DNA from 4 places in the Paenibacillus sp. p3-SID1389 genome. Region 2 is predicted to be linked to each of the others. Evidence: riboswitches for the same ligand, from Rfam matches in the RefSeq annotation. Region 2 holds a riboswitch; each other region holds the start of a gene.

Region 1 (7,392 bases), on a different contig from region 2:
AGTATCCCCTATTATCCGCTTGTCGGAGCAGCAATCGGCGCTGTCGTCTGGGCAGGCGGCTTGCTTGCCGACTGGCTGCTTCCTTCGTACCCGGCAGCCATCCTTTCCTTATTGATTTGGGTTGGATTAACTGGAGGTTTGCATTTGGACGGTTGGATGGATACGGCCGACGGACTGCTGAGCTACCGGTCACGCGACAAGATGCTTGAGATCATGAAAGACAGCCGGGTAGGCGCCATGGGCGTGCTGGCCTGCGTCCTATTGCTGATGCTCAAAGCCTCGCTGCTGACCTCGCTCTTCCAAGGGGGCCTGCTGACGTCAGGGCTGGCGATATGGCTGGCACCTCTGTGGAGCCGGTGGTTTATGACCCGGGCGATGCACCGCTGGCCCATGGCCCGGCAAGGTGAGGGATTGGCTGCGCAATTCCACGGCTTCAGCGAACGGGATGCCTGGGGGAGCACCATCATGGCGGTGACGATATCCGTTGTAGTGTTGCTGCTCACTTTGCTCGTGTTGCTGGGAGGAATGGAGGAATCGGCTTTGCTGCGATCGCTGCTGTTTATCGGCCTGTCTCCCTTTATCGCCTGGGCGGCGGGAACTTGGGCCGCTCGACGAATCAATGCCAAGCTCGGCGGTTTGACCGGCGATACCTACGGGGCGCTGGGCGAAGGGTTGGAAGCTGTCCTGTTGCTGCTTGCAGTGCTGATTTTTGCCCATTGATAACTCGCGGAGCGGAGGTGCTCTTGGGGGAGGGGACCTTCTACGGCGAGCGCTTTTGCATCATTATCCCCTTGAATCAGAACCAAGGAGAAAAGAAGAAGGTTAGAGCTGGACAGATTAATCGAGAATCCTAAGAGAAACAGGTCGACTGTTAAGTAGCGGAGAATCAAAATCGTGCATTATCACCGTATGCTGAATGAAAGGGATAATGGTGGAAAGGTCGAGCGTCATCACCACCACCTGATCGAAGGGGATAATGGTGTAAAAGGCCCTGGCAAGATACTACACTGCTGCACGGTTTGGAAAGGAGGGGAACGCGATGGGCGAAAATCATAAGAAGCTTCTGGATCAGGATCAGGAAAAAAGCGCATCAGCATCAGGTGCTGTACTCATGGTTCAAGGGACGGCGTCTGACGTGGGCAAGAGCGTGATCGTGACGGCGCTGTGCCGTATTTTTGCGCAGGATGGGCTTAGACCAGCTCCGTTTAAGTCGCAAAATATGGCTTTGAACTCGTATGTTACAGCGGACGGCCAAGAGATTGGACGGGCCCAAGGCATTCAGGCGGAGGCTTGCGGCATTGCCGCCACCACCGACATGAATCCGGTACTGATCAAGCCAACTGGGGACATGCATTCGCAGATCGTTGTTCATGGGCGTCCTTACCGCCACTTAAGCGCATCTGATTATCGTGAGGAATTTTTGCCTAAAGCCAAGCCGCTGGTGATGGAAGCGCTCAGCCGGCTCCGCGACAAGCATGGCATTGTGGTGATCGAGGGGGCTGGGAGCCCGGCGGAAATCAACCTGAAGCAACGGGATATCGTCAACATGAACTTGGCTGAATGGGCGGATGCTCCCGTGATCTTGGTGGGGGATATTGACCGCGGCGGCGTTTTTGCTTTTCTCGTTGGTACCCTGGAGCTGCTTGAGCCACACGAACGCGCCCGCGTAAAAGGGTTCATTATCAACAAGTTCCGCGGCGATTTGTCTCTATTGCAGCCCGGGCTGGATTGGCTGGAGCAGCGGACCGGAATCCCCGTACTAGGAGTGCTCCCCTTTCTGCCTGATCTGGATATCGAAGCAGAGGATTCCGTTGTCCTGGATACCTATCCTGCCCATCCAGAGCAAGCGCCAAGTAAGGAACTGGACATCGCAGTCATCCGTTACCCGCATATTTCCAACTTCACCGATTTTGATCCGTTGGCCGCCGAACCGGACGTGTCGCTACGTTATGTAAGCAAGCTGTCGGAGCTTGGGCATCCCGATGCGGTGATTTTACCGGGGACCAAGGATACGATCAGCGATCTGGAATTTTTGCGTAGGCAAGGGCTGGCGGAGGCTATTTGCAGCCTGATTGAAGAGGAGACGCGCACCCAGCTGGTCGGAATCTGCGGCGGATATCAAATGCTGGGAGAACAACTGCATGACCCCGAAGGCGTGGAGTCCAATGAACCGAGGTCTGCGTTAGGATTGGGCCTGCTCCACTTGGCAACAACCTTCCTCCCAGGCAAAAAAACGGTACGGGTGCACGGCTATACGTGCGAGGACCAGCCGATATCGCTGCACTCTAAGAACCGCCGGCTGCCGATCTCAGGCTATGAGATTCATGCCGGCTCGACCCAGCAGCTGCGGGACACTCGTCCCTTATTTATGCTTCGGGTCAATGAGGAGCCAGTACAAGGGTCAGGGACAGCCCCGGAGTTAGAACAGGCTGAGACGCAAACACATCCGGAAGGCGCAGCCCGCGCCGATGGCAGGGTGTTTGGGACGTATCTGCACGGAGTGTTCCATAATGATGCCTGGCGACGTGCTTGGCTGGACGGACTGCGTACGAGCAAAGGGCTCGAACCTTTGAGCGTCACCTTTGTTTCTTCCTCGCGGAAGGAGGAAGCCTTCGATCGGTTAGCGGAGCAGGTTCGCAGGCATTTGCGCATGGATCTCATTTACGACATCGCCGGGATCCAAGGTAAGCTTTGACAAATCGGGTGATGTTAGGGTAGGATAAAAGTACGCTTAATTTTCGATGGGTAAAGTCGAAAAGCGGGGGAACCAATCTTTTGGGGCGAATCGTTGTAGGATTAACGTAGGGAACCATCTTTCCCGAGCCCGTCAGCTAACCTCGTTTGCAGTGGATGGGTCATTTTAATATTATTTCAGTCATCAATTAATGACCCTGTTCTTTGAAGCGGGGTCTTTTTGCGTTCTGCAAGACCTTTGACCCGAGCATTCGGCGGAGTACTCGCATTCACTGCAAGTTTCGAGCTTCTTCTTTACGCATCGCACTATTAAAGGAGGAGAGGATTTATGGCTAGTCCGAAGTACATCACCGATATTGCCAAGGTGAGCCAGTTGTCCGAGCAGGAGCGGCAGGAGTTGAAACCGATTACGGACAAATTCGTTTTTCGGGTGAATGACTACTATTTGAATTTGATCGACTGGAATGATCCAGAGGACCCGATCCGCAAGTTGGTGATCCCCAATACGGGAGAGCTGAAGGAATACGGGCGTTGGGACGCTTCCGACGAAGCGGCGAACTATGTGGTGCCTGGCTGCCAGCATAAATACCGCACGACCGCGCTGCTGATCGTGTCCGAGGTTTGCGGCTCCTATTGCCGGTATTGCTTCCGTAAACGGTTGTTTCGCAACGATGTGAAGGAAGCGATGGCGGATGTCACGCCTGGCATCGAGTATATCGCCCAGCATCCTGAGATCAACAACGTCCTGTTAACCGGCGGTGACAGCTTGATTTTGGCTACAAAGAAACTGCGTTCGATTCTCGAACGGCTAAGAGCCATTGAGCATGTAAAAATCATCCGACTCGGCTCCAAAATTCCTGTTTTTAATCCTATGCGTATTTATGAAGATCCGGAATTGCTGGATCTGATTAGGGAGTTCTCCACTGTAGACCAACGGATTTATGTCATGGCGCATATCAATCATCCGCGCGAAATTACCCCTGAAGCCAAAAGAGGGTTCCAGGCGTTACACGACGCTGGGGCTATCGTGGTTAATCAAACGCCGATTCTCAAAGGCATCAATGATGATGCGGCCGTGCTTGGCGAATTGCTGGACCGCTTATCGTGGGCCGGCGTCACTCCGTACTATTTCTTTATCAATCGTCCCGTTGCTGGAAATGCTGATTTCGTGATCCCGCTGAAACGAGCATATCAACTGGTGGAGGAAGCGAAAGCCCGTACATCGGGGCTTGGCAAACGCGTGCGGCTTTCAATGAGCCATTCTTCGGGAAAAATCGAAATCCTGGCCATTGAAAACGGGCAGGCTTATCTCAAATATCATCAGTCCCGGGACGGTGAATACGGCAAATTTATGATTTTGCCTTGCCCGGATGATGCTACCTGGTTCGACGATCTGCCAGGCAGTGAAGCGTACTGGAAGAAGCCGGAATCGAAGTTGGATACGCAGTCGGATCAGCCAACGGAAGACGCTGCAAGCGCAGTGTCCATTACGGGATAAAACAAAACGTACCCTTCCGCTTCCCTGATCAGGAGAGCGTGAAGGGTACGTTTTGTTTTTAGAGTCAGATCCGGAATTTTGCGATCGACTCCTGCAGCGCCAACGCCTGCTCATGCAGCGAACGAACCGTACGCGCGTGATTTTCCATTTCGCTCAGTTGTTGCTGCGAATAGCTGCTGATTTGCTCCATGTTAGCGAGCGACTTGGCGGTAATATTGGCGGATTCCTCCACCGATGCGGTCACTTCCTCGGTACCGGCGGATACCTCTTGGGTGGATGCCGAGACCGATTGAATCGTCAAGTTCACGTTCTGAATCAGCTTAGTTAATTGTTCAAACGCCTGACCAGCTTGCTTCACCCGTTCTGTTCCGGAGACGATTTCCTCGCTGGCCCGTTGCATAGCGTTGACGGAGTTTTCCGATTCTTCTCGAATACTGAGCAGGTTCTCACCGATTTCCTCCATCGCCTGGCGGGACTGCTCAGCCAGCTTACGGACTTCTTCGGCGACGACAGCAAACCCTTTGCCGTGCTCGCCGGCCCGTGCCGCTTCGATCGCCGCATTCAGTGCCAGAATATTAATTTGCTTCGTAATTTCCGTAATGGTTACGACAACGTTTGAAATTGACTCCGAGCGATCATTCAGCGTGCGGATATGCCCCAGCGTCCGATTAGCCGCATCTTCTACATGCTGCATCTGCGTAACCGCCGTTTGTGCCAAAGTATTCCCGGCACCGGCTTCATCCGCAGCTTGTCCAATCTGTTCGGTGACTTCGGCAGACGAAGCGGCAATGTGCTGTACACCTTGCGAAATTTCTTCCATCGCACGGGCGTTTTCGGCTGCTGCGGACGCAATCGTCATGCTGCCGGCTTCGATTTCCTTCGTCGCTACATTGGAACGGGCGATCAGATCCTCAAACGTCGTAACCGAACGGGACAAGTTCTCTGAGCCGTCGACGACCGCCCGGGACGTTTGCATCACGGCAGCGAACATGTCTTTGAGCTGATGAGTCATCGTTTGGAAGCTCCCGGCTAATTGGGCGATTTCGTCATTTCCTTTCACTTCGATGGTATGGCGGAAGTCCCCGCCAGCCATTTGTTCCGTGACCGTCACGAGCTTTCGGATCGGCTTCGTGATTCGCGTACTAACAAAGTAAGCTGCCGCCATGCCCGCCACAATGACAAGCAAGGTGATGCCGATACAGATGTATAAAATTTGGTCTTTCTTCTTATCGATGAAGGTAGCGTCAAGGCCCACGGCGAGCATCGCTTTGCTGCCGGGAATCGCGATGAAAGCTGTTTTGTGCGAGCCGAATTTGTCGGTATACAACTCACTGATTTGTACCCCGCCATTGGCCGCAGCGGTCATGGCCGGCTGAAGCTCCAGCTTGTCGCCGGGGGTCATCTCCGAGTTCTCATTCGTCGCCAGAACTGTAGCGCCGTCATCTTGAATATGTAGTAAATAAGCAGTGCTCAAGTTGTAGTCCTTAGTGCTCTTCGTCAAATACGATTCCACCGCAAAACGGGAGTTATCTTTACCGCTGAGCAATTGCAGGGATTGGGTCGTATCTAACCTTTTGAAGATGTCTTGAGTACTAGTTTGCAGCACTTTATCGAACTGTGGCAGCACATTTTGCTCAATGATCCCCATAGAGATGTTATAAAAGCTGACGCTAAATAAAAGTGAGGATACGACAATAATCACCGCATAGGTACTCATCAATCTGCGGCTGATGGAGCGATTAATGACCTTGAACACGAAAATCCTCTCCGTTCCCCTTAAAAAATGTGAAGTATACGCCTGGCTGTCTCTCTTTTCTTTTTAACCAGCGGTTCATAAATATCATTTTATAGGAAAAAAGGTCCTTTGAAAACGAAAAATTCCTACATTTTTTGGTTTTCGTAAAAAGTTTCAAAAAAAACGTCTAAATCTATCGGAAAAAGCTAAAAAGAGAGCCCTGCGAATCATTTTTTGGAGATCGCCAGGGCTCTTCGAGTATGAATATTATATTACATGTTAGATATAAGTTAATTGTTTCGGATAAGATGTGAGCACTTCAACGCCGGTTGCTGTGACTAGCACATCATCTTCGATACGAACTCCTCCGATGCCTGGCACATAAATGCCAGGTTCAACCGTAAAGACGTGGCCTTCTGCGAGGAGAAATTCGTTCTCCCCATGAACCGAAGGGAACTCGTGCACGTCGATCCCCAGCCCATGGCCAAGGCGATGGATAAAATAAGGTCCATAGCCGGCAGCTTCGATTACTTCGCGGGCGGCGCGGTCAATGGAGGCGAAGGTGACGCCCGGCCGGATGGCGGCAATCGCAGCTTCATTGGCTGCCAGCACCGTTTCATAAATCCGGACGAGTTCCTCGGTCAGCTCGCCAACCGCGAAGGTACGCGTGATGTCGGAGGCGTAGCCATTCGCATAAACGCCGATGTCAAACATCAGCAGATCGCCGCGCCGGATTTGTCGGTCGCCGGGGACGCCATGCGGCAGGGCAGTTTTCTCGCCGGACAGCACCATGGAATCGAAGGAAGGCCCGTCTGCGCCGAGCTTGCGGATTTGGTACTCGACTTCCGCAACAAGCTCGTTTTCGCTTACGCCTTCCGTTGCTTTTTTCAGCGATTCGCTAAGCACCTGTTCGATCAGATGTACGGCGTGCTTGATCTTGCTGACTTCTTCTGGGCTTTTCCGCACCCGCATGTCCCGAAGCCAAGATCCAACATCTACAGATTCGGAGAACGAGAGCTTCTCCTGCATTCGCTCGAAGTTGGCCACGGAGACCTGCTCCTTCTCAAAGCCCAGCGTACCCAGCGAGCCCGCGAGGCGTTGCTTCAAGAGGGCGTAAGGGTCGTCCGTATCGCTATGGGTGATGATCTCCGTTAAGTCCGCGGCTTTGCGGGCTGCCTCTTCATCCAGCGCAGGGACGACCAGAAAAGGCTCGCTTCCCGCCTGAAGGACGGCGCCGAGGAAGCGTTCATGCGGATTGCTCAGAAAGCCGGTAAGGTAATACACATGCTTCGGATCAGTGATCAGCAGCGTGTTGACGCCGGATTCACGCATTTTGCGTTCTAATGCAGTCCATTTATCATTCATTTTGCAAAAAACTTCCTTTCGTTCAGTCTCTTGTTCTATTATAGGCCAATGCGGGGAGGAACGATAGTTAGGATCGTTGCGCCGGGCGGGCCAGGGCGGG
Region 2 (7,392 bases):
AAGCCACATGGCGACGTTCGCAATTTCCTCTTCCTTTAAGCGATCCTTAAAAGAAGGCATCATGCCGCCCTTCCCTTTAGTGATGATGGAATACAGTTGTTCTGCCGTCAATTCCGAGCCGATCTTCTGCAGATTTGGGCCCGCTCCGCCTTGCAATGTATCACCGTGGCAGGAGATGCAATTTGCTTTGACGATGGCTTCGGCTTGTTCTGCGTTCATGGTGATTTCAGGCATTTGCGGCTTGGCTTCTTGCTCAGCCTCTTCCCGGCTTGGCAAGGTGAACATCAATACTAGGGCTAAAGCGCCTGCGATGACGAACAAACCGCTCATGATCCACTTTTGCATTTCAATCGCCCCTCCTATGTATGCTACCTATCCATTATAACGGAACACGCGGGTTGATCATAGTCTTTGTGTCCAAATTAGGAACAAAAATGATCCGTTTTCATTAAATTGTGTGCCATAAGTCATAGTCTTAATCAAAACAGGACATAAAAAGGGGCGTGCCTTTATTCAGGCAGCCCCTTATGAACCATGCAATAAAACGGTTTGGACACCCCGCCAGGCGTCATCTTCTCGTACAGATCCGTGATGACAAACCCAGCCTTCTGGTAGGCCCGGATCGCCCGGGTGTTCCAGGTCAGCACTTCAAGGTCAATCTGGTTTTCCGGCTTACGGCGCCGGGCTTCCTCCACGATGGTCCTCACAAACTGCTTGCCCAGCCCATGGCCGCATAGCTCGGGCTTCATGCCGATGCCAAGCCGGGTGACTCCTTCCATCGGGAAGTACTGTGCGAAGCCGGCAAGCTCGCCCTTTGCATTCAACACGGAGACATACTGTTCGGCGCGGATCGCCGGGTTCCCAAACTCCACGTCGAGCGCTTTCATTTGCTCCCAAGGCAGCCAGCTGTAGATGTCGTAAGGAGAATCGTAACGCCAGGTGCAAATTTCCGCGCCATGGGCTTCTTCCATCGGCACGATACGAAACGGAGACATCGATTGGTCCATATTGCCCCTCCTTTGTTAAAGGAAAGTCCGTCGTAATTGTTCCATTATCCTCACAATAGCCGGAATTACGCAGCTTGTAAAGGTTTTTGCCCCCCCTTCGGGAAATTGTGAGATTTGCGCGGGATTTTTAGCTTTGTGGCAACCTTTTTCCGGGCTGTTTCGTTATATAGATAAGGGTGCAGATAAAAAAAGACCGCAAGGCGGTTCTAACAGGAACCCGGCCTGCGGCGAGTAAGTGATGATGAACAGGATGAAACCGATAGATCAATGGATTACGATTCCGCAGCGTAGACGGAATAACCGTATTTACTGAGAACTCGCTTCGCGCCAACGTAGCGGTTCTGGTAATAACTATTGCTTAACTTGTCGATCCGGATGCCCTTGGATGAGGACGCGTGAGCGAATTCACCGTTGCCGATGTAAACACCGACATGGGATACTTTGCCCGTCCCCGTCGTCTTGAAGAAGACGAGATCCCCAGCTTGAAGCTCGCTCTTGGGTACCGGTGTGCCTTGCTTATACTGGGCGGCGGACACACGCGCCAGCTTGATGCCCATCTTGCTGAAGACGTACCGGGTAAATCCGGAGCAATCAAATCCCGCTGTCGTGGTGCCTCCGAATTTATAAGGCGTCCCGTACACGGAATCGACGATACTGGATAGCGTCGTTGTCTCGGCTTTTGCGGAGTCGGCAAAGGCGCTACCTGCCCCCAAGGTAAATAGGAGGGCTAAACTCGTTACCGCTGCTGTCAAAGTCTTTCTCAAGATGTCTTACTCCTTCCAAGGCCTACGAGGTTAGCTTATGGATTCGGTTGAAGGTTCCCTATGATCTGCTATAGCGGTAAGTTAAAAAGTCATCTTCGGATCACGAAGTAACACAGGATGGAGATTCGGCGTCGAATCTTGAACTCAGCCGGGCCTTCCGCTGCTCACGTAGCTTCCAGCTACGCTGCGCTGCTCAGTCCCTAAGCTTCATTCAACCTTCTTGGTGCTCCAAACCTAACTTTTTAACCTTGATTGAAATGGTAGGTTAAAAAGTTATCTTCGGATCACGAAGGATGAGACTGTTACCTTTTATAGCGAAATCAATTCACCCTATGGTGGGTCCCCCGCTTCCCGGGTGCGTGGGAATTCGGCAGTTTCATTGTAGATTGCACCCAAGATCTTGCACAGAAACAGTTACAACAATAATTACAAAGTTGTTACCATTTACGTTGTTCATTTTACCAAAGGCGTCCAGAGTTGACAAGTTTGTCGAAAAAAAACGCTTCTATTGGCCTGTTTTCGCGAGGCGATTCGTGGGTAATGGTTCCTAAGGGACTGGGGCTAGGGAGAAGGGAAGACAAGGAAAAAACCCGCAGAGACGTTGTTATCAACATCCCCACGGGCTTCGTAGCGAGTTCTTATTGAACATCATCGTGTTCAGCAATTTCACCGGTCACATCTTCATACTTGTCGTTGCTCATGATCCGTTTCGCTCCAACGTAACGCTCGACGTAATACTTCTCGCTTAATTTGCTGATGACTACACCTTTGGAGGAGGAGGCATGAGCAAATTTGCCGTCGCCGACGTAGATGCCGACATGAGAAACGCCTTTACCGGAAGTATTAAAGAAGACCAAATCGCCCTCGATCAATTCGCTCTTGTCAACCGCAGTTCCCATTTTGTATTGGGATGCGGATTGGTGAGGCAGCTTGATGCCGATCTTCGAGAAGACGTACATCGTAAATCCAGAACAGTCGAACCCGTCGGTTGTGGTTCCGCCCGCAACATAGCTGCTTCCGAGCGCGCCGCCGATGACGCTGTCCAGTTTGGAATCGGCGAAAACGCTGCCAGTTCCAATGGTGAAAAGCATGGCAAAACTTACTGCTGCTACCGTCAAACGCTTCTTCAAGAAGTTATGCTCCTTCCAATGCCTACGAGGTTAGCTTAAGGATTCGGTTGAAGGTTCCCTATGATCCCTCTAAAGCGAGATCAATTCACCCAAAGTGGTTCCCCCGTTTCCCTGGTGAAGGGAATTCGGCTTTGTTTTTCACACCTGACATTTCTTATTTGACATCCGGCACCAATCTCCTGCCAAAGATGACAAAAATAATTACAAAACTGTTACTGAAATTGCGTTGCTGTTATTGTAACAAAGTCAGGTATCTTTTGGCAATGCCTAATTCACAAGATTAAGAGGGGAAATAGGACTGAAGGCCTTCGCCAAACGGCGAAGGCCTTGTTGTTACGGGGTTTTTGAGGAGTTAAAAAATTTTAACTTTTTTGTGCCTTTGACTGCCAAAGATGAAATTGAGAGGCGATCTTCCAGACCTTAAACGTGCAGCGGAAGAGGGGATAAGCCTGCTGCAGGATCAGGGCCAGCATCCCCGTCCAAACCCAAGATGCGGTTCCGAACAGAAGGAAGAGGATCAGGCCAAAAGCCCCGAGAATCAACGAGATGGAGATGCCCTGCAAGAGGGTTCGGAAGCAAACCAGCAGGGAATTCCAAACCCCGGCCTTAAACAGGTAGCCGAACTGGACAAATAACAGGCACTGCCGGATGAACCAGCCGTAGATGAACCAGCCAAGAATCAGACCAAGCCCGGTGAGCCAGGTTGCCATCGGGATTTCCATCCCGGTGAGTCCCGGCCAGAGCGACAGCAGCCTCGGTACAATCCAGAAGGCGGGCAGCAAGGTAAGCACGAGCTCCATCGCGTAAAACAGAATCACCGGTTTGCCAAATTCCTTCATCCCTCGGAACAGGGGGAACCCCGGGCTGCGGTGATCGGCCGGTGTGAAGCCGTAGAAGATTCCGGCTTGGATCAACGGAGTCAAGATCATGCGCAGGACGACCATCCCTGCCAGCAGCCAGCAATACAGCCGAACCTCGGGATTGCTCCATAAATTCATTTGTCCCTCAAGCAAGAACAGTAGTTTCGACAGCGCAGTGGGCGGCGGGTCAGGATATCGTTGCAGCAGCGCCATTACCGCGGTATCGACCAACCGGTACAAGAACAATCCCCACAGCAGCTGGTACAGAAACAAGATGATGACCGAGGGAAATTGGCTTTTCAGGGCAGTCCACCCCAAACGAACGAAACTCATTTCTTTCCCTCCTTATAGAAGTATGGACCTAGGTTTACCACAGAAGTCCCCCAAGGATCGCTTCAAGCAGCTTGGTGACGCTCATATTGGAGCGGGACAGCGTGGTTTCAGGGACTTCCGCTTTCAGATAGTTGTTGATGTGAAGGTTCTCCACCGTTAAGGTGTAATCCGGATCGATCTGAACCCATGCCAGCGGTGCTTTATATTGCATCTTGATCTCGAGGCGAGTATCTTCCCCGTTCCATTGCTTGCGTACGGTGTGACCATCGGTGAAGGTAAACAGCAGCGGAACCTTCGGGTGGGTTGCCCCTTTGCGGGTAAAGACTACGTTCGACTCGTAAATCCGGCCGCCTTCTTGGCTGATCGGAGTGATCTGAATTTTTTCCACTGCAAAATCCGCCATTTTCCCGTCATAGACGTATTGCTGAAAATACTCTTTCCAGCTGCGGCTGGTCACTTGCTCAACCACCCGTTGGAAGTCGGCGGTCGTTGGGTGCTTAAACCGGTACTGCTGGCTGTACGTGCTCAGAATCCGCTTCATCGTCTTGCTGCCGACCTGCCGCTCGATATCAAACAGGATTAACTTGCCTCGGTAGTACGCATTCTTGGCATAACCGTCCCCGGAGCCGTATTTCCAGGCGTTCTGGGTCAAGGAAGCCGGCGAGGTAATCATGGCGGACTGGATCGGCAAATTCGGGGTGATTCCGAACTCCTGCTCCATGAGCTTATCCTCTGCATAAGAGGCAAAAGCTTCATCCAGCCAAGCTTCCTCGAATTCATTGTTGGCGATCATCCCGTAGAAGAACTGATGGGCGATTTCATGGATGACCGTGCGCTCCAGATCGTCGTATCCGGGGGAATCGCTGACGGCTCCAAACGCGGTGACCAAGGTTGGATATTCCATACCTCCCGCACCGTTTGCGTTCGCCGGTGGAACCACAACGGACAGCGTGGAATACGGGTATCGTCCATACCACTTACTGTAGTTCGCCAGAGCTACCTTGGCGGCATAGAAGTAACGTTCCTTCAGATCCTTATGTGCAGGATCGAGATACAGCTTGATCCGCACGCCGGGAACTTCGGCAGAGGAGAACGGCTCTTCTACATAGATGAAGTTCGGCGAAGCCGCCCAAGCGAAATCGTGGACGTCGTCGGCGTAGAATTGCAAGGTTTTCCGTCCGTCCTTCAAGACCGCCTTTTTGGTCTGAAAACCGGTGGCTGCCACGGTGTACGTTTCGGGCACGTTGATCTTTACGCTATAAATCCCAAAGTCGGAGTAAAATTCCGAGTTCCCGTGATACTGATGGAGGTTCCAGCCTTCGGACGTCCGCCCCCGGGTACCCACCGGCTCGTACACGCTAATCTTAGGAAACCATTGCCCTGCCATGACGAAATCGTCGGCCACGCCCATGCGGGCAAAAATCTTCGGCAGCTTGACGGTAAATTTCATCCGCAGCGTCAGGCTTTCGCCGCCCTGGACCGGCACGGGCAGCCGCACCTTGGCTAAAGTTTTATCCTTCGTATTGCCGTCGTCAGGCTGAACGTACTGAATCCGATGCAGCAAGGAGATGCCGTCGGTCGTTTTCAGCTCGGTGATCTCCATGGATCCCCAGCCGTCTTTGGGCATGACGTCGTTCCGCAGTTTTCCGCCCGATTCCTTCATAAAAGTCGTATCCTCGGAAGCAAACGCGTTAGGATATAAGTGCAAGTACACCTCGTTGATCGTTTTCTTGCCGGGATGGGTCCAGGTCAGCGTCTCCGAGCCGGTTAACGTACCTTCCTGCTCGTTCAGCGTGACGTCGATGTGGTATTCGGCGACCCGATTGCTGAGCACTTCGGCGGTCGGTTGCTGAATGGTTTCAGTTTGCGGCGGTGCAGGGGTTTGTCCGGTTTTTTGGACCGCTTTAGGCCCCGCCTTGGCCGGTACGAACGAAGCCAGCGAATCCCCCCCTCCCCGCAGGGTCACCCAGGCGGCTCCGAGGGTGAGGCACAAGGCAAGGATGGAAATGCCGTAGACAATAGTACGTCGGGTCATACAATGGATACCTCCCGTTGACAAGCATCTACAGCATGTATATGTTTGCATTTGGAAGATTATTAGTTAAAATTGAGAGGTAGTTAAAAAGCCATTTTTTGAACTTGGATTGAAATGTAAGGATAACTATATAAGCCGCTTTTGTTTAATGGGAACGGAGGCGGCAGGCACGCAGGAATATGGAGGGAATTATGGATCAGACACCGAAATCGGGTAAAAAGATTTTTGCCCTCAACATTATCAGTAATGATGAGAAGAGCAAACATAAAGGCTTTGGCGCGGGTTCCATCGATTTGAACAGCATGTCCCCGGTCATCATCGACGGCGATGAGGTGTACATTGACATCGGAGCCATGCACGCCAAAAGCAAGGTGGAGAAAGGCATCAAATTTTCGACCAACCGTGAGGACGTTCCGAATGGCCGCCAGGTCTGGATCGTTTGGGTTGCGGTAGACCGCGGGCCGGAAGGCCAGTTCTACGGTGGAATGACGGCTTGCGAGATGTTGATTGATACTGAAGCGCGCCGAGGCTGGAAAATTCTTGCTGACCATGTCAACAAAATGGATTATGCGTTAAAACGCAGAGTGATTTTGGACGGGTTGAGCAAAGAGCAGAAGGCCGGGTTGAAGCAGCTGCTGATCGAGACCAACGCGGAATGGTGGGACCGCTCGCCGGAAGAGCTGAAGGCGGCATTGGACGCGTAAACTGAATAGACGAGGCAAAAGAGAAGCGCCCCTATCCGGTTGGATCCCGGAGGGGCGCTTTGATTTGCAAATGGATGCTAGCGATGGGGGATGACCTGAACCTTCGGCGAATCCGCTGTTTGCGGGTCCTTGCCCAGTAAAATCGTCAGTCCAAACAGCGTCACGAGGATGGTCGCCCCCATATCGGACATGACGGCCACCCACAGCGTGAGCCAGCCGGGGATCGTCAGCAGCAGGGCCATCAGCTTAAGCGCAAGGGAGAGGCCGATATTCCAGGCGACAATCCGGCCGGCCCGCCGGGCGATGCGGATGGCGCGGGGGAGATGGCCAAGATGATCCTGCATCAGCACGATGTCGGCGGTCTCTACGGCGCTGTCCGTGCCTTGGCCCATGGCGATCCCGAGGTCGGCTGCGGCCATGGCCGGAGCGTCGTTGATCCCGTCGCCGACCATCGCCACCGTCCCGCGGCCGGCCAGCGCCTGGATGTGCGCGACCTTCTGCTCCGGCAGCAGGCCGGCATGCCATTCGCTGACACCGCTGCGGTCAGCGATCGCTTGGG
Region 3 (7,392 bases), on a different contig from region 2:
TGTTGTTCCATACTTCTCTCCGTTCCATGCTAGTAAGCCATCTTACCATCTTATTAAGGATTGATGATTGATTCAAATTGCTCGATATTTTTCTTTGCTCCTATAATAACCATAATGTCGCCTTCATTTAACTGATCCATCGCAGTGGGAGCAACCAAAATACCGCCATTGCGGTGAATCGCCACGATGCTGCAGCCAAAGCGTGCCCGCATATTGAGGTCACCTATGCTTTTATGGTTCAAGCAAGTGGGAACTTTCATTTCTACGATGCTGTATTCCTTCGACAGTTCAATATAATCCAGCAAATTTGGAGTAACCAGCTGATGGGCCACACGAACCCCCATGTCGCGTTCTGGATAAATCACCCGATCCACCCCCAGCTTCTCCAGAGCTCGGCCGTGCAGAAGCGAGATCGCTTTGGCAACTACCGTTTTAATGCCAAGATCTTTGAGGAGAATAGCTGCCAGGATGCTCATTTGAATGTCGGTGCCAATCGCTACGATCCCGCAATCGAAATTACGAACCCCCAGCGACTTCAGCACCTCTTCTTCTGTAGCATCGGCGACAACCGTATGCGTGAGCCGATCGCTAAGTTCTTCCACGATCTCTTCATTCCGGTCGATGCCCAGAACCTCATATCCTAACTCCATCAATTCCAAGGCCAGACTCGAGCCGAAGCGCCCCAAGCCGATGATCACAAACTGCTGCTTTTTCATTTTTGCCCGTTTTCCCCTTATCCAATAATGATTTTGCCTTCTGGATGGCGGTACAGCTCTTTTCCTTTCTTCGGACCGAGCGCATAAGCAAGCGTCAGCGGCCCGAGCCGACCGGCGAACATGGTGAAGCTGATGATAATTTTACCGATAACCGTTAGTTTCCCCGTCAACCCCATCGTAAGTCCGACCGTGCCGAAAGCCGAAGTGGTTTCAAACAAAATCGATAAAAAGCTCGCGTCCTCCGTGGTAGACAATACCATTGCCACTGCTAAGACCAGGAATAAGGCAAGCATCGTGATCGTAAGCGCCTTAAAGACCCGTTCCCCGGCCATCCGGTACCTGAACAGGACTAGGTCAGTCCTTCCGCGAATCATCGAACCAACCGAGCCGACCAGAATCGTAAATGTGGTCGTCTTAATTCCGCCCCCCGTAGAGCCTGGGGAGGCCCCGATAAACATCAGGATGATCATGAAGAATTGCGTTGCCTGCCGTAATGACCCAATATCCAGCGTGTTGGCTCCCGCCGTACGCGGCGTCACCGATTGGAAAAACGAACCCCAGATCTTGCCGCTCCAACTGAGCTGAGCAAGCGTACGCGAGTTCGTGAACTCAAAGATGAAAATGACTAACGCCCCGATCACGATCAGCACCGACGTCATCGACAATACCACCTTCGAATGCAACGACAGCTTCCGCCGCTTCCGAAACTCGAATACGTCGGACAGTACGATAAATCCGATCCCGCCCGAGACGATCAGAAACATTGCAACGAAGTTCACGATCGGATCAGCAACGTACTTCGTGAAGCTTTGATATTCACCAAACAGGTCAAACCCTGCATTATTGAACATCGAGACCGCGTGCCAAACTCCGAAATACAGCGCCCTACCAATCGGCATATCGAATGACCAGCGAATCGCAAACATCAGCGCCGCACTGGATTCAATAACGAGCGAATATAACAGAACTTTGCGGATTAACCGTACGATTCCTTCCACAGAGTTTTGGTTCATCGCTTCTTGGAGGATGAGACGGTCTTTTAGCGATATTTTTCGTTTCAGGACAAGGGAGAACAAAGTGGCCATGGTCATAAACCCAAGCCCCCCAATCTGGATCAGCAGGACGATCACGACTTGTCCAAAGGTTGAAAAATAGGTCCCGGTATCAACCACGACCAACCCCGTAACACAGGTTGCTGAAGTAGCCGTGAACAGTGCGTCGACGAACGGGAGTGTTACCCCGGTCGTACTGGAAATCGGCAGCATGAGCAGTAGCGCACCCAGCAAAATAATGATCGCAAACCCAATCACTAATACCTGCGGCGGAGAAAGGTTTATTTTCTTCGTATTCAACGCGTTCACCTCATCGTCTTCCTGAAAAAAGAACAAAAGAAAAAAGCACTGGAAATCCAATGCCTTTCGGTGTTTGGTTCCTGATGCACAAGCCTACGAGGTTAGCTGACGGATTCGGACATGCCCAGTTGCCCTATTCGCGGAACATATCCCCTTGCTGGGAGTTGAAGCTCCGTGAAATTCACCCCAAAATATACGGTTCCCCCGTTTTCATTGCGAAATTCGGCCAATCTTTTCAATTGTTTTCAATCATTTTTCGTCAAATGGATTATATCCCTTATTCCGTCCCGCCACAAAGCTCTATTTTCAAGAAAAAGACCAGAAAAGGACGAAATCAGGGATTGTGCAGATTAAGTTCGCCCCCAATCTAAATGATGCGTAGACTTGCCGAAGTTTTTGCCGTTTCTCGTCAATTTTGCCCTCCGTCTGGCGCAGGGGGGATAGCTGTGTTATCTTTACTTTGACGTACTTGAGGGAAAAACATACCTCATAATATAAGAAGAGTACGTGTTCCCGATTTCATTCAACTTAATAACAAAGGAGTTTTGCGAGTGAGTTCCCCTTTGACGTCAAATGGCCGCCGCAGGATGAAGACCAAAAATCTGTGGCTGCTGGCCGCCCTAGGATTCATTGTGTTCGTCGCCGTTCAACTGTTTCCGACCACCGATTCGGAGTCCTTGCAGCTGCAGCAAGCAAATGAGGTGATCAGCAAACCGGAAGCAGCTGCCCATGCAAGTGAATTTGTCCAATCCGTACTTGGGATCGACCTGCCGAATCCCACGAAGGATAAAGCATTGATTACATACGAAACGCGTTCCGATCTGTTTGGTTACTTAACCAAAGCCGATCTGCTCGCCCCATACTTAAAAACGTATGACAAGCAATTTCCATATGACGTATTTCGCGTCCGTTACACGGACCCCACCGAATCGTTAAGCGCCGTGACCGTGGATGTCCATATGACCACCGGTCAAGTCGTCGGCTTCGAGGAGATCAGTTCCTCCAGCAACGCCACCAAGCAGATGATGCTTGATGTAGGATCGGAAACCACCGATTCCATGAAGGCATGGGAGGGGGATTTAACGTTAGCGGAGAAAGAAGAGCTGGCACAGCCTTACCTGAACGCCTTTGGATTTAAACCAAGCGATCTGGAGCTGGCCTCCGGTGAAGGGGATGTGGGCCTCCTCTACCATATCAATGGCTACACGTTAGGCGAATCGCAAGCGGAAATCAAGCTCAGCTTCGAATACGGCAAGGTTTCCTCGTTGGAGAGCTATTTTACCGTACCGCAGGCTCATCAGGACTACGTCGCCGGACAGACGAAAATCGCCAGCTGGCTCACCTATGCCGGATACGCCCTGTTGACGTTCGTGCTGGCGATTCTGGCGATCGTCTACAGCGCGCTGACGCGGGCCCATACCTCGTTTAAGCGGGGTATTTTCCTGGCTTCGGCTTACTTCGTGCTATCCACGATTGGAACGATCAACATGATCCCCGTGTTCCAAAAAGACGGTCTTGAATCCGGCGTGCTCATCTTTGGCCTCTTCTTCCAAGGTCTGGTGACGTTGTTCCTCGCCGCTTCCGTGTACTTCTCGCTGGTGGGCGGCGATGGACTGTGGCGGAAGAACGGCATCAACTTGTGGGCGCGATCACGGGAAGAAGGGTACGGCCGTTCCATCCTGACCTCCGTGGCTGACGGGTATGCCTGGGCATTGATCCTGTTAGGCGTTCAATCCGTTGTTTTCTTCATTTTAGAGCAAACGATTCATACCTGGTCCACGACCGATGCGACGCAATCGCCTTACAACATGGTGTACCCGCTATTGTTTCCGCTGCTGGCTTGGGTGGCAGGGATCGGAGAAGAAGCGGTGTATCGCTTGTTCGGGATCCCAATGCTGAAGAAAATGTTCCGCAGCACCTTTATCGCCTGCCTGCTGTCGACCTTAATCTGGGCGTTTGGCCACACGTTGTATCCGATTTATCCGGTCATTTCGCGCCCGATCGAATTAACCTTTATCGGACTGCTGTTCAGCTTCGTGTTCCTGCGCTACGGCTTCGCGACCGTTGTCTTCTCGCACGTCATCTTCGACAGCATCCTGATGTCGCTGAGCCTGATGTTTATGGGCGGAGCGCTGAACATCGTCGCCGGGTTGTTCTACATCGCCTTGCCGGCGATCGTTGCGTATGTGATTTACTTGTTTAACCCGCCAAGCAAGGAGCGGAAGACCCCGACGCCGCAACAAAAAGAGGAGCCGTATGTTATGACTCCTCTGGCGGATCTTCGTCCCGAAGGGCATTAAGGATTTGACGGGCTAATTTATCCCCGATAGAAAGAGGCCGAAAGTCTTCGACGGAGGCCTCTTTAATTTTTTTCAGCGATCCAAAGTGCTTAAGCAGCGCCTTCCGGCGTTTCTCCCCGATGCCGGGGATCGAGTCCAGCCGTGAGGCGACCATCGACTTGGCCCGCTGTTCGCGATGGAACGAAATGGCGAAGCGGTGCACCTCGTCCTGAATCCGCTGCAGCAGGTAGAACTCCTGGCTGTCGCGCGGCAGATAAACCGGCTCCGGCGGATCAAACGCCATCAGCTGTGCGGTTTTATGCTTGGCGTCCTTCACGAGGCCGCATACCGGGATGTGTAGGCCCAGCTCGTTCTCCAGCACATCGGTAGCCGCAGAGATCTGCCCCTTGCCTCCGTCGACCACGATTAGGTCAGGCCGCGGTAAATTCTCCTTCAGCACCCGCTCATAGCGACGGCGGATGACCTCGCGCATCGTCTCGTAATCGTCCGGGCCCTTCACGGTTTTTACTTTATATTTGCGGTATTCCTTCTTGGCCGGCTTGCCGTCAATGAACACCACCATGGCTGAGACCGGGTTCGACCCTTGGATGTTGGAGTTATCAAACGCTTCGATCCGCGACACCGACTCCAGGCCAATCGCTTTGCCGAGGTTCTCGGCCGCCTTCGAGGTGCGTTCCTCATCCCGTTCGATCAGGCGGAACTTCTCGTCCAGCGTCACGCGCGCGTTCTCCTCGGCCATTTTGGTCATTTGCCGCTTTAAGCCGCGTTGCGGCACCAGCGTCTTCACCCCCAGCCATTCCTGCAAGGCGGTTGGAGCATCGAGCGCGCCGGCCTCCTCTTGATCCTCCGGCTTCTCCGGCAGCAGAATCTCCTGCGGCAAAGCCGGGTTATCGCTGTAATACTGCGTCACGTAGGACATAAAATCGCCGTAGGCGTCGCCGTAAAACGGAAAGACCGACGCATGCCGTTCGATCATTTTTCCCTGACGCATGTATAGAATCTGCACGCACATCCAGCCCTTGTCTACGGCATACCCAAACACGTCGCGGTCCTTCGCATCGGTCACCGTAATCTTCTGCTTCTCCATCAGCGCATCGATGTTGATGATTTGGTCGCGCAGTTCCTTGGCCCGCTCGAATTGCAAGGCTTCGGCCGCCTCGTGCATTTTGCGCTCCAGCTCTTTCTTGATCTCCTCATGCCCGCCGCTAAGGAACGAAACAATTTCTTGAGTCATCTTCTCGTACGTTTCCTTCTCCACCTCATGCACGCAAGGCGCCAAGCACTGGCCGATGTGATAATACAAGCACACTTCCTTCGGCATCACATTGCATTTGCGCAGCGGATACATGCGGTCGAGCAGCTTCTTCGTTTGCTGAGCCGCGTAGGCGTTCGGATACGGACCAAAATATTTTGCTTTATCTTTAAGCACCCGCCGGGTCACTTCCAGCCGGGGATGCGGTTCATTCGTAATTTTGATATAGGGGAAAGTCTTGTCATCCTTCAGGAGGATATTGTAACGCGGATGATGTTCTTTAATCAGGTTACATTCCAGGATCAGTGCTTCCATATTGCTCGCGGTCACGATGTATTCGAAGTCGCGGATCTCGGATACGAGCAGCTGGGTTTTCCCGTTATGGCTGCCTGTAAAATAGGAACGGACCCGGTTCTTCAGCACCTTGGCTTTGCCGACGTAAATGATCTTACCGTCTTTGTTCTTCATTAAGTAACAACCCGGGGAATCGGGCAGCAGCGCCAGTTTATGTTGGATTCGCTCCATCGCTTTCTCGTAACTTAACGTTTCATTGGCCGATGTGTCCAAGCTTCCTCCTCCTTTCTCCACTCCAAGTTAACGCAGAAAACGCCTCCGGCCCAAACCGGAGGCGTCATCCAAGGCGTCAAGCGACGCGCCTGATCGTCTGGATTATTGATGTTTAGCGATCAGGTTCTTCAGCGTATCCTTCGAGTTCAATCCGACGATTTTATCGACCGGTTGACCGTCTTTGAACAGGATCAGTGTAGGAATGCTCATCACGCCGAAACGGGAAGCTGTTTCCGGGTTATCATCCACGTTCAGCTTGGCGATCTTCACGGAGTCACCTACTTCTGCATCCAGCTCCTCCAGAATCGGAGCGATCATTTTGCAAGGGCCGCACCATGGAGCCCAAAAATCAACAAGAACCGGACCTTGTCCTTCGATTTCAGCATTGAAGGACTGATCGGATACGTTCACGATAGCCATGATAATTTCCTCCTTATTTGGGTTGCCCGGCCTGGCACTTTAGTGACACAAGCGCGAACAACTGGATAGTTAGACAAAAAAATTGGAGCAGTCAGCCCAAAAAGCTGTTGCCGAACTCATTATACCACACTACACTGAAAAAAAGAAAGTGTATGGTAACGCCTTCTTTACAAAACGAAAAAAGTTTGGTTATACTAAGAATAACCTGAAAACGGATTGTCTATGACATATTTCATTGACGAGACGATAATTTCCTGAGGAGGCCCGTCGCCATGGATGCTAACACGCATGCGAACGATCCGCGGCAGCATATCAACGAAGAACCCCGCAACGATCTGTTTGATTTGATGAACGGCTTTTTTGGCATGTTGACGTTTATGATCGTGATTTTCTTCGGCATGGTCATCATTAAATTTATCGCCAGCTAGGCGGTAACCAGACCTCGAATTAACGAAAGAGCCAGGCGATCCCCCGATAAGGGATGTGCTCGGCTCTTTATCTTTGTCCGCAGTATTCCGTTATTAGGCTTGGCCGCGCTTATTCGTCCCATTCACCTGAACAACGTTCACGAACGGGGCAATCCGATCCATTAACCGTTGGCCCTTATGCCGCTCTTCCCCGTCCTTGCTCGTAAAGCTCAAATGCTTCTCCAACGCACTCAAGGAATAGTTTGACGTGTAGAACGTGGGCTTCCGGTTCATCCGATAATTCAAAATCGCGCCCATGACATGGTCGCGCACCCACGGATTCAGGTTCTCTGCACCGATATCGTCAAAGATCAGCAG
Region 4 (7,392 bases), on a different contig from region 2:
CCGAAGCTTTTCTAGTTCGTCCGCTCAAAGAAGGCGCGAAGCTCGCTAATTCCATGGCCGAAAATGATTTATCCACCAAAATACATACGTTTCAGCAAGGGGAAGCCGGGCAAATGATCCGCTCGATTCAGAAGGCCAGAGATAACCTGAAGCATTTGATCGCATCCATCCAATCCTCCTCCGAACGAGTGACGCTGTCTTCGGAAGAGTTAAACCGCATCATTGAGCAGGCGAATGGGCAGATGCACGGAATCAACAAGGGTATCAAGGATTTGCTGAACGTATTTACTCAAAACGCGGAAAGCATGAAGCAAACGGCCATTGCCATTTCGGAGATTACGAACCATTCGCAGACGACAGCAGAACTTGCTAACCAAATTGCCGAGCGGGCCCAATTGGTGATGAATTCCGCAGAAGGCGGGAAGCGTTCGGTGGAATCGATCGTTGAGGCGATTAGTGAGCTGGCGGTGAATACGAAGCACGTCAACAGTGAGGTACTTGGGCTTGAGGAACAGAGTCAGAAAATTACCGAGGTTGTCAGCATTATTCAACAAATTTCCGAACAGACTCACCTGTTATCCCTTAACGCCGCGATTGAAGCGGCCCGGGCCGGGGAAGAGGGCAGAGGGTTCGCGGTGGTAGCCGGACAAATCCGGAAATTAGCCGAGGATACGAACCGCTCCCTGCAGGAAATCAGCAGCTTGGTTGAAGATATGACCGTTCGTACCGGCAGTGTGGTATCTGCGGTTGCCCAGACGGAAGAGAAGGTTCAGCAGGGCGTAACGCAATCGGAGAACGTGAAGATCAATATCGAGCAAATCATGGACAATATGGAGAACACCTTCGCCATGTTGAACGATATTTCCGATGGGGTTACCACCCAAGCCGCAGCGCTGGAGGAAATGACTGCAACGCTGGAGGATGTGAACACCACGATCGAGTCTGGCTTGCAAGTGTCCGGCGATATCCAAGATCAGCTTGGTACGCAGGAACGGATCTTCGGTGATATCGAGAAGACCTCCTGTAAGTTGGTCGAACTGTCCGAGAATATGAACGGATTGACGAACGTGTTTAAGCTATAATCCATCAATACGGCATTAGAAAGGGCGTCTGATTTTTACAGACGTCCTTTTTCTTCCTTCCTTCTGAACGAAAGGGATAATTCTGTAAGGAGGCTTTCAAGACCTATACCGCCCAATCCATCCAAATCATCGATTCCTGCTTCAAATGGCGCTATAATAAGCATGATCATACTGAAATTAGACAGACAGCGTGGGAGAGGAGCGGTGAGGAGCATGTATGGAAATGATGGGGTACTGGATAGGCGGACACTGAAGGCGGCCTTTGACCGGACGGTTTATCAAGTGGTGGGCCACGGAAAACGGAATGTAGAGGTGCTGAAGCAGGCTTTTGCCGAGATCAGCGGCGGGGTAGACAGCGACATGTACGGTACAGGACAAGCGCTGGAAGCCTTCGAAAGGAAAATGGCTGCGGTGCTCGGCAAGGAGTCGGCTGTATTTTTTCCGAGCGGCACGATGGCGCAGCAAATTGCTTTACGGATTTGGTGCGACCGCAAAGGATCGAAACGTGTGGCCTATCATCCTTTATGCCATTTGGAAATTCATGAGGAAGACGGATTAAAGGAACTGCACGGGCTGGAGCCGATTCTCCTGGCGGATAAGGATCGGCTGATTGAGATGGAGGACGTTCGGCAACTGCCGGAGGATGTCTCGTGCCTGCTGCTGGAGCTGCCGCAGCGCGAAATCGGCGGTCAGCTGCCGCCGTTCGCGGAGCTTGAAGCCATTTCCGCCTACTGCCAGGAGCGGGGCATTAAGCTGCATCTGGACGGAGCCCGACTGTTCGAAGTGTTGCCTTACTACGAAAAAACCGCCGCAGAGGTTTGCGCCCTGTTCGACAGCGTCTATATCTCGTTCTACAAAGGCATCGGCGGAATCGCCGGAGCCATATTGGCAGGGGATCCGGAGCTGACGAAGGAATCTAAGGTGTGGAAAAGACGCCATGGCGGGGATCTCATCAGCTTGTATCCTTATTTTCTGAGTGCGGATTACTACTATGAGCAGCGCATAGGAAAGATGGGGATGTATTATCGGCAAGCGCAGGAGATCTCCAGTCTGTTTAATCAATGTCATCGGATGAAGACCGTCCCGGCGATCCCGGTGTCGAACATGTTCCATGTTCATTCGGACGTTCCCAAGGATCGATTGGAGCCCGTGCTGATTGAGGTATATCGGGAAACCGGGGTTGGCTTAACCTCTTTCGTCAAAGAGAAGGCAGATGGGGGAAGTACCTTTGAAATCAGTATCGGAGATCGCTATAGCGAGGTGCCGGAAGATCGGCTGCAGCTGGCGTTCGAGCTGCTGGATAAGAAGTTGAGAGGACTCTCGTTTTAAACCTGTATCGGTTTGAGATCAGAACACCGTAGGAAGCGACTGGATGTCGCTCCTTACGGTGTTTTTTGCATGTATGCTTCGATAATTCAAGCCTGCCCTCAAAAATGAATGCAAGAGGATGATGTATGCGCTTCCTCGAACAAGGTCGATCCCATTTTCCGACCCATTCGCCTTTTCCTCATCTTTACACTTCTTGAGGCGGGGAGTATGATTCATCCGTAGCAATTTGATATGGCGAAAATACCTGATCGCTGAGTTCTTTCTTTATTTCAGAAAGAAACGGGGGAACCAATGAAACGCGTCCAAAAGGGCGGGTTTCCGGGGTGAATCGCTTGATTTGGCCAACTTGGCCAAACTGCGTAGGGCTGCTTTCGTGCCCGAATCCGTCAGCTAACTCCGTAAGCGTCCGAAAGAGGGAATTGTCGCAGTGATCTGCTTGAACTTTTTAAAGCGGCTGCGGGAAGGTCCAACTTTCCTGCGGCCTTTTTGTGTTGTTCGCTGCAGGAATGGGAAGCCTAAAGGACTACGAGCGGATCAGGATTGAAGGCTATTTTGAGAATGAAAAGAGGATTTCATCATGGTAAGCAAACTGAAGCGGGTACTGATCGGCAGACCGATGAAAAGTACCGAAATTGAAGGAGAAAAGCTAAGCAAACTTAAGGCATTGGCCGTATTGTCGTCGGACGCGTTGTCCTCCGTGGCATACGGTACGGAGCAGATTTTGATCGTCCTGATGGCGGCGGGATTTTCCGCGCTCTGGTATTCGATCCCGATCTCGTTTGCGGTACTTGGGCTTCTGTTGATTCTGATTCTGTCGTACCGCCAGACGATTTTCTCCTATCCGACCGGGGGCGGGGCCTATATCGTGGCGATGGATAACCTGGGGCGGTCAACCGGACTGCTGGCCGGCGGCTCGCTGCTTATTGATTATATACTGACGGTAGCTGTAAGTTCGTCAGCCGGTACAGATGCCATAACATCCGCATTCCCTATGCTGCATGATCAGCGGGTGCTGATCGCCCTCCTGATGATTACTATACTGACCATCATGAACCTGCGTGGGGTCACGGAATCGGCTTCAATGCTGGCGGTGCCGGTATATCTATTTGTGGCCTCCATCTTCGTCCTGATTGTGTCGGGACTCTACAAGTATTGGACTGGCGGGATTCATACCAGCGCACCGGAGTTCGGGACGGCCGTATCCAACGTCAGCTTGTTCCTGCTGCTCAAGGCGTTCAGTTCGGGGTGCTCGGCCTTAACCGGGGTTGAGGCGGTGTCCAACGCCATTCCGAACTTCAAGCCGCCGGCGGAGCGGAATGCCGCAACCACGCTGGTGATGATGGGTGTCATTCTCTGCACCATGTTTATCGGTATTAGTGCGCTGGCCTATTGGTACGGAATTGCTCCGGATCCGAAGGCCACCGTAATATCTCAAATCGCTGAATCGACCTTTGGGCGCGGGATCTTGTACTACTTGATCCAGGGCATTACAGCGTTAATCCTGTTTCTGGCAGCCAATACGGCTTATTCGGCCTTCCCGCTGCTGGCGTTTATGCTCGCCAAAGATAAATACATGCCGCATGCGTTTATGGTGCGCGGTGACCGGCTTGGCTTTTCAAACGGAATTATCTTCCTGGGCGTAGCCTCGGCGCTGCTGGTTCTTGGATTCCACGGCGACACGGAAAGCCTGATTCCGCTCTATGCCGTTGGGGTATTTATTCCGTTCACCTTGTCCCAACTGGGGATGATGGTGCGCTGGATCAAGCGCAAGCCGCAAGGTTGGGTGTTCCGGCTTACGATTAACACGATTGGCATGCTGACGACGCTGGGCATTACGCTCATCTTCATTATCACGAAGTTTTCACATGTCTGGTTCGTATTTATCTTCTTGCCGCTCGTGATGTTTATTTTCTACCAGATCCATCGACATTATATCAATATCGCCGACCAGCTTCGGATTGACATCGATAAAGACAAACCTTGCATAAAGGGCAGCACGATCGTCGTGCCGGTGGCGGGCGTTACCCGTGTCGTGATGAACTCGTTAAGCTACGCCAAATCGCTGACGGATAACGTTGTTGCGGTGTATGTCGGATTTGATGATGAGGACATCGAACGGATGGAGAAGAAGTGGGAGGAATGGAATCCGGGGGTTCGGCTCATTACGCTGCGCTCCAGCTTCCGCAGCATTATCCGGCCGCTGATGAAGTTCATTGATACCGTGGAATGGAAAACGGCGGAGACCGATCACATTACCGTCCTGATTCCTCAGTTTATTCCTCGGCACTGGTGGCAGAATATTTTGCATAATCAGTCGAGCTTGTTGCTTAGAGCTTATTTGTTTAACAAGAAAGATATCGTCATTGCGACTGTACCTTATCATTTGCAAAAATAAGCAAATTCCCCCGAAGCCGTCGCAACGGCTCGGGGGACCTTAGTTTAATTATTGAATTTGATCCAGCAGCTGATAAGCTTCCTGTTTGGTTTTCACCTGCAGCAGCTGTTCGCGGAATGCGTCATCCATCAGCTTGCGGGACAGCATTTGCAGAATTTTTAAATGCTCATTGCCTTTGTTTTCGGCAGGGACAGCGATCATAAAGATCAACTTAGCGGGCGTTCCGTCCGCGCTGCTCCAATCCACGCCTTCCGGCTTGATCCCGAATACGACTCTTGGCTTCAGCACCGCCACCGACTTCCCGTGCGGTACGGCGACGTTCATGCCGATGCCGGTAGAGCTTTCTTGCTCGCGCTTCAGAATCGCCTGCTTGAACTCAGCAGAGGAGGTCAGCACACCTTCAGCGTTCAGCTTTGCAATCATTTCGTCGATGATCCCGTCCCGTGTTGACGCGGACAGGGAAGGCTCAATCAGATCCAAACTGATGATATCCGTCAGCTTGCGAACTGTGCTTTGAGCTTCGGCAGCCGGCACGCTTACCGGGCGGACGTTCTCCGCACGTGGCGTTTCCATGGCTGGAGCCGCCTCGTCCGCAGCGCTCGCTTCGGCGAGCTGAGGCTCGACCTGTTCTTTCTTCAGCAATTTGATCATTAAGGCCGTAACGATGGAACCCGCGATGACGGCCACGAAGAACATGAGGACATTGTCAACGGCGCCAAGTACGGCAACGATTGGACCGCCGTGAGCTACGCGGTCGCCGACGCCGCCCAGCATGGCGATGACGGAACCTGTCATCGAGCCGACCATGATGCTGGGAATAACGCGCAGTGGGTCTTGCGATGCGAACGGAATCGCACCTTCGGTGATCCCGAACAAGCCCATCGTAAAGGCGGCTTTGCCGGATTCCCGTTCGGCATTATGGAACTTGCGTTTGAACAAGAACGTTGCCAGGCCCAGACCGATCGGCGGAATACAGATCGCAACGGCGATCGGACCCATGATTTGATAGTTCCCCTCCGCGATCATCGCGGAGCCGAACATGAACGCTACCTTGTTAACCGGACCGCCCATGTCGAAGGAGATCATGGCGCCCAGAATCAAGGCCAGCAGAATCGAGCTGGCTCCTTGCATGCTGGCAAGCCAGTTGGTCAGCCATTCAAACACTTGGGCGATCGGGCCGCCAAGCAGGTAAATGAAGGCGAGACCTACGATCAGCGAAGAGAGAACCGGGATGATGATGATTGGCATGATTGGATTGATCGCTTTCGGCACCTTCCACTTCTTGATCCAAAGTGCAACGTAACCCGCCAGGAAACCGGCGATGATCCCGCCGATGAAGCCGGCACCGGCTTCACTTCCGTAGAAGCTGCCATTGGCGGCGATGTAACCGCCGATGATCCCGGGAGCGAGACCCGGCCGGTCGGCGATACTAAACGCGATGAACCCGGCTAGCACCGGTACCATAAACGTAAAGGACGCAGATCCCAGCTTCTCGATGGTTTTCCAGAACGAGTCTTCTGGAATTTGCAGGCCGCCCGGCGTAGGTACGCCGCCGATCGAGAGAGCGATGGCGATCAAGAGACCGCCCACGACGATAAACGGAATCATATACGAGACACCGCTCATCAGGTGGCGATAAAAGGCGTTTTGCTGCTTGGCGCCGGTCTGTTTGGCCGGCGTACCTTCATTGTTATCCTGTCCTTGGTATACCGGCACTTCTCCGCGAATCATCTGTTGGATCAGCGCCTCGGGGTTCCGTATGCCTTCCTGCACACCAACAACGAGCAGCTTCTTGCCGACGAACCGGCGTTTGTCTACCGTTTTGTCGGCCGCGATGATGATGCCGTCCGCTTGGCGGATATCTTCCTCCGTGAATTCGTTTTCCACTCCGATCGAGCCTTGGGTCTCGACCTTCATGGCAATACCTAGCTTGTCGGCGGCTTTTTGCAGATTTTCCGCCGCCATGTACGTATGGGCAATCCCGTTGGGACATGAGGTAATCGCCAGTAGTTTCATGGATGTTTCCTCCTGTAATCAAAGATCGAAATCGTTTACATGACTCATCTTATCGCAAAAGGAACGACGGAAAAGAACTTTATATTACCGGAAGTTGCGGAAAAACTGATTTTTTTCCCTATAAGCAATTGAGCAGCTCCTCGGGAGTCCGTGCCTGCACGAGCCGCTCAACGGTTGAAGGCTGTTCGCTTAGCAAGGACAGGCGCTGGAACAGTTTTTTCGTCATCTCTTGCTCCTGCGGGGCAAGCGCCAGCATAAATACGACGGACACCTTCTCTTCCTGCCATTCCAACGGCTCTTCCAGGGTGGCAACAGCGATCCGCGAGGTGCGAATCAGCTTCGGATCGCCATGGGGGATTGCGATGCCGCCGCCGATGGTCGTGGACGAGAGCCGTTCCCGCAGCAAAGCCTGATGCGCGTAATCCGGCTCAACGAACCCCTGCTTGGCGAGCTCGTTCCCTAACAGCTCGATCAGCTCGAATCGATGGCCGATGGTCAGGCGCGGGAAGATGAGCGAAGGCTGCGTGTACATGCCCAGAATCGAGCCAGCGTGTTCGGCGTGACCGGATT

What was found. Region 2 has a riboswitch for cyclic di-AMP ahead of M3G15_RS12910 (C40 family peptidase). Riboswitches for the same ligand answer to the same signal wherever they lie in the genome.
Region 1: linked by a shared signal. The riboswitch ahead of M3G15_RS01165 (KamA family radical SAM protein) and the one ahead of M3G15_RS12910 (C40 family peptidase) in region 2 are both predicted to bind cyclic di-AMP.
Region 3: linked by a shared signal. The riboswitch ahead of M3G15_RS07530 (TrkH family potassium uptake protein) and the one ahead of M3G15_RS12910 (C40 family peptidase) in region 2 are both predicted to bind cyclic di-AMP.
Region 4: linked by a shared signal. The riboswitch ahead of M3G15_RS03555 (APC family permease) and the one ahead of M3G15_RS12910 (C40 family peptidase) in region 2 are both predicted to bind cyclic di-AMP.

Annotation. Positions count from the first base shown of each region.
Region 1 is NZ_JALXVO010000002.1:49,623-57,014, reverse strand. It holds gene cobS (adenosylcobinamide-GDP ribazoletransferase) at 1-720, shown strand, start outside; gene M3G15_RS01170 (cobyric acid synthase) at 1,040-2,695, shown strand; cyclic di-AMP (ydaO/yuaA leader) riboswitch at 2,719-2,861, shown strand; gene M3G15_RS01165 (KamA family radical SAM protein) at 3,023-4,192, shown strand; gene M3G15_RS01160 (methyl-accepting chemotaxis protein) at 4,257-5,948, opposite strand; gene M3G15_RS01155 (M24 family metallopeptidase) at 6,207-7,292, opposite strand.
Region 2 is NZ_JALXVO010000028.1:28,215-35,606, reverse strand. It holds gene M3G15_RS12925 (c-type cytochrome) at 1-345, opposite strand, end outside; gene M3G15_RS12920 (GNAT family N-acetyltransferase) at 510-1,007, opposite strand; gene M3G15_RS12915 (C40 family peptidase) at 1,280-1,771, opposite strand; gene M3G15_RS12910 (C40 family peptidase) at 2,410-2,901, opposite strand; cyclic di-AMP (ydaO/yuaA leader) riboswitch at 2,906-3,042, opposite strand; gene M3G15_RS12905 (hypothetical protein) at 3,264-4,094, opposite strand; gene M3G15_RS12900 (M1 family metallopeptidase) at 4,129-6,129, opposite strand; gene M3G15_RS12895 (YwhD family protein) at 6,321-6,833, shown strand; gene M3G15_RS12890 (heavy metal translocating P-type ATPase) at 6,911-7,392, opposite strand, start outside.
Region 3 is NZ_JALXVO010000013.1:7,374-14,765, forward strand. It holds gene M3G15_RS07520 (ArsB/NhaD family transporter) at 1-11, opposite strand, end outside; gene M3G15_RS07525 (potassium channel family protein) at 54-716, opposite strand; gene M3G15_RS07530 (TrkH family potassium uptake protein) at 734-2,077, opposite strand; cyclic di-AMP (ydaO/yuaA leader) riboswitch at 2,144-2,306, opposite strand; gene M3G15_RS07535 (CPBP family intramembrane glutamic endopeptidase) at 2,656-4,368, shown strand; gene uvrC (excinuclease ABC subunit UvrC) at 4,328-6,145, opposite strand; gene trxA (thioredoxin) at 6,290-6,607, opposite strand; gene M3G15_RS07550 (hypothetical protein) at 6,880-7,035, shown strand; gene dnaI (primosomal protein DnaI) at 7,129-7,392, opposite strand, start outside.
Region 4 is NZ_JALXVO010000005.1:40,692-48,083, reverse strand. It holds gene M3G15_RS03565 (methyl-accepting chemotaxis protein) at 1-1,082, shown strand, start outside; gene M3G15_RS03560 (threonine aldolase family protein) at 1,296-2,411, shown strand; cyclic di-AMP (ydaO/yuaA leader) riboswitch at 2,651-2,831, shown strand; gene M3G15_RS03555 (APC family permease) at 2,989-4,806, shown strand; gene M3G15_RS03550 (fructose-specific PTS transporter subunit EIIC) at 4,855-6,822, opposite strand; gene M3G15_RS03545 (BglG family transcription antiterminator) at 6,941-7,392, opposite strand, start outside.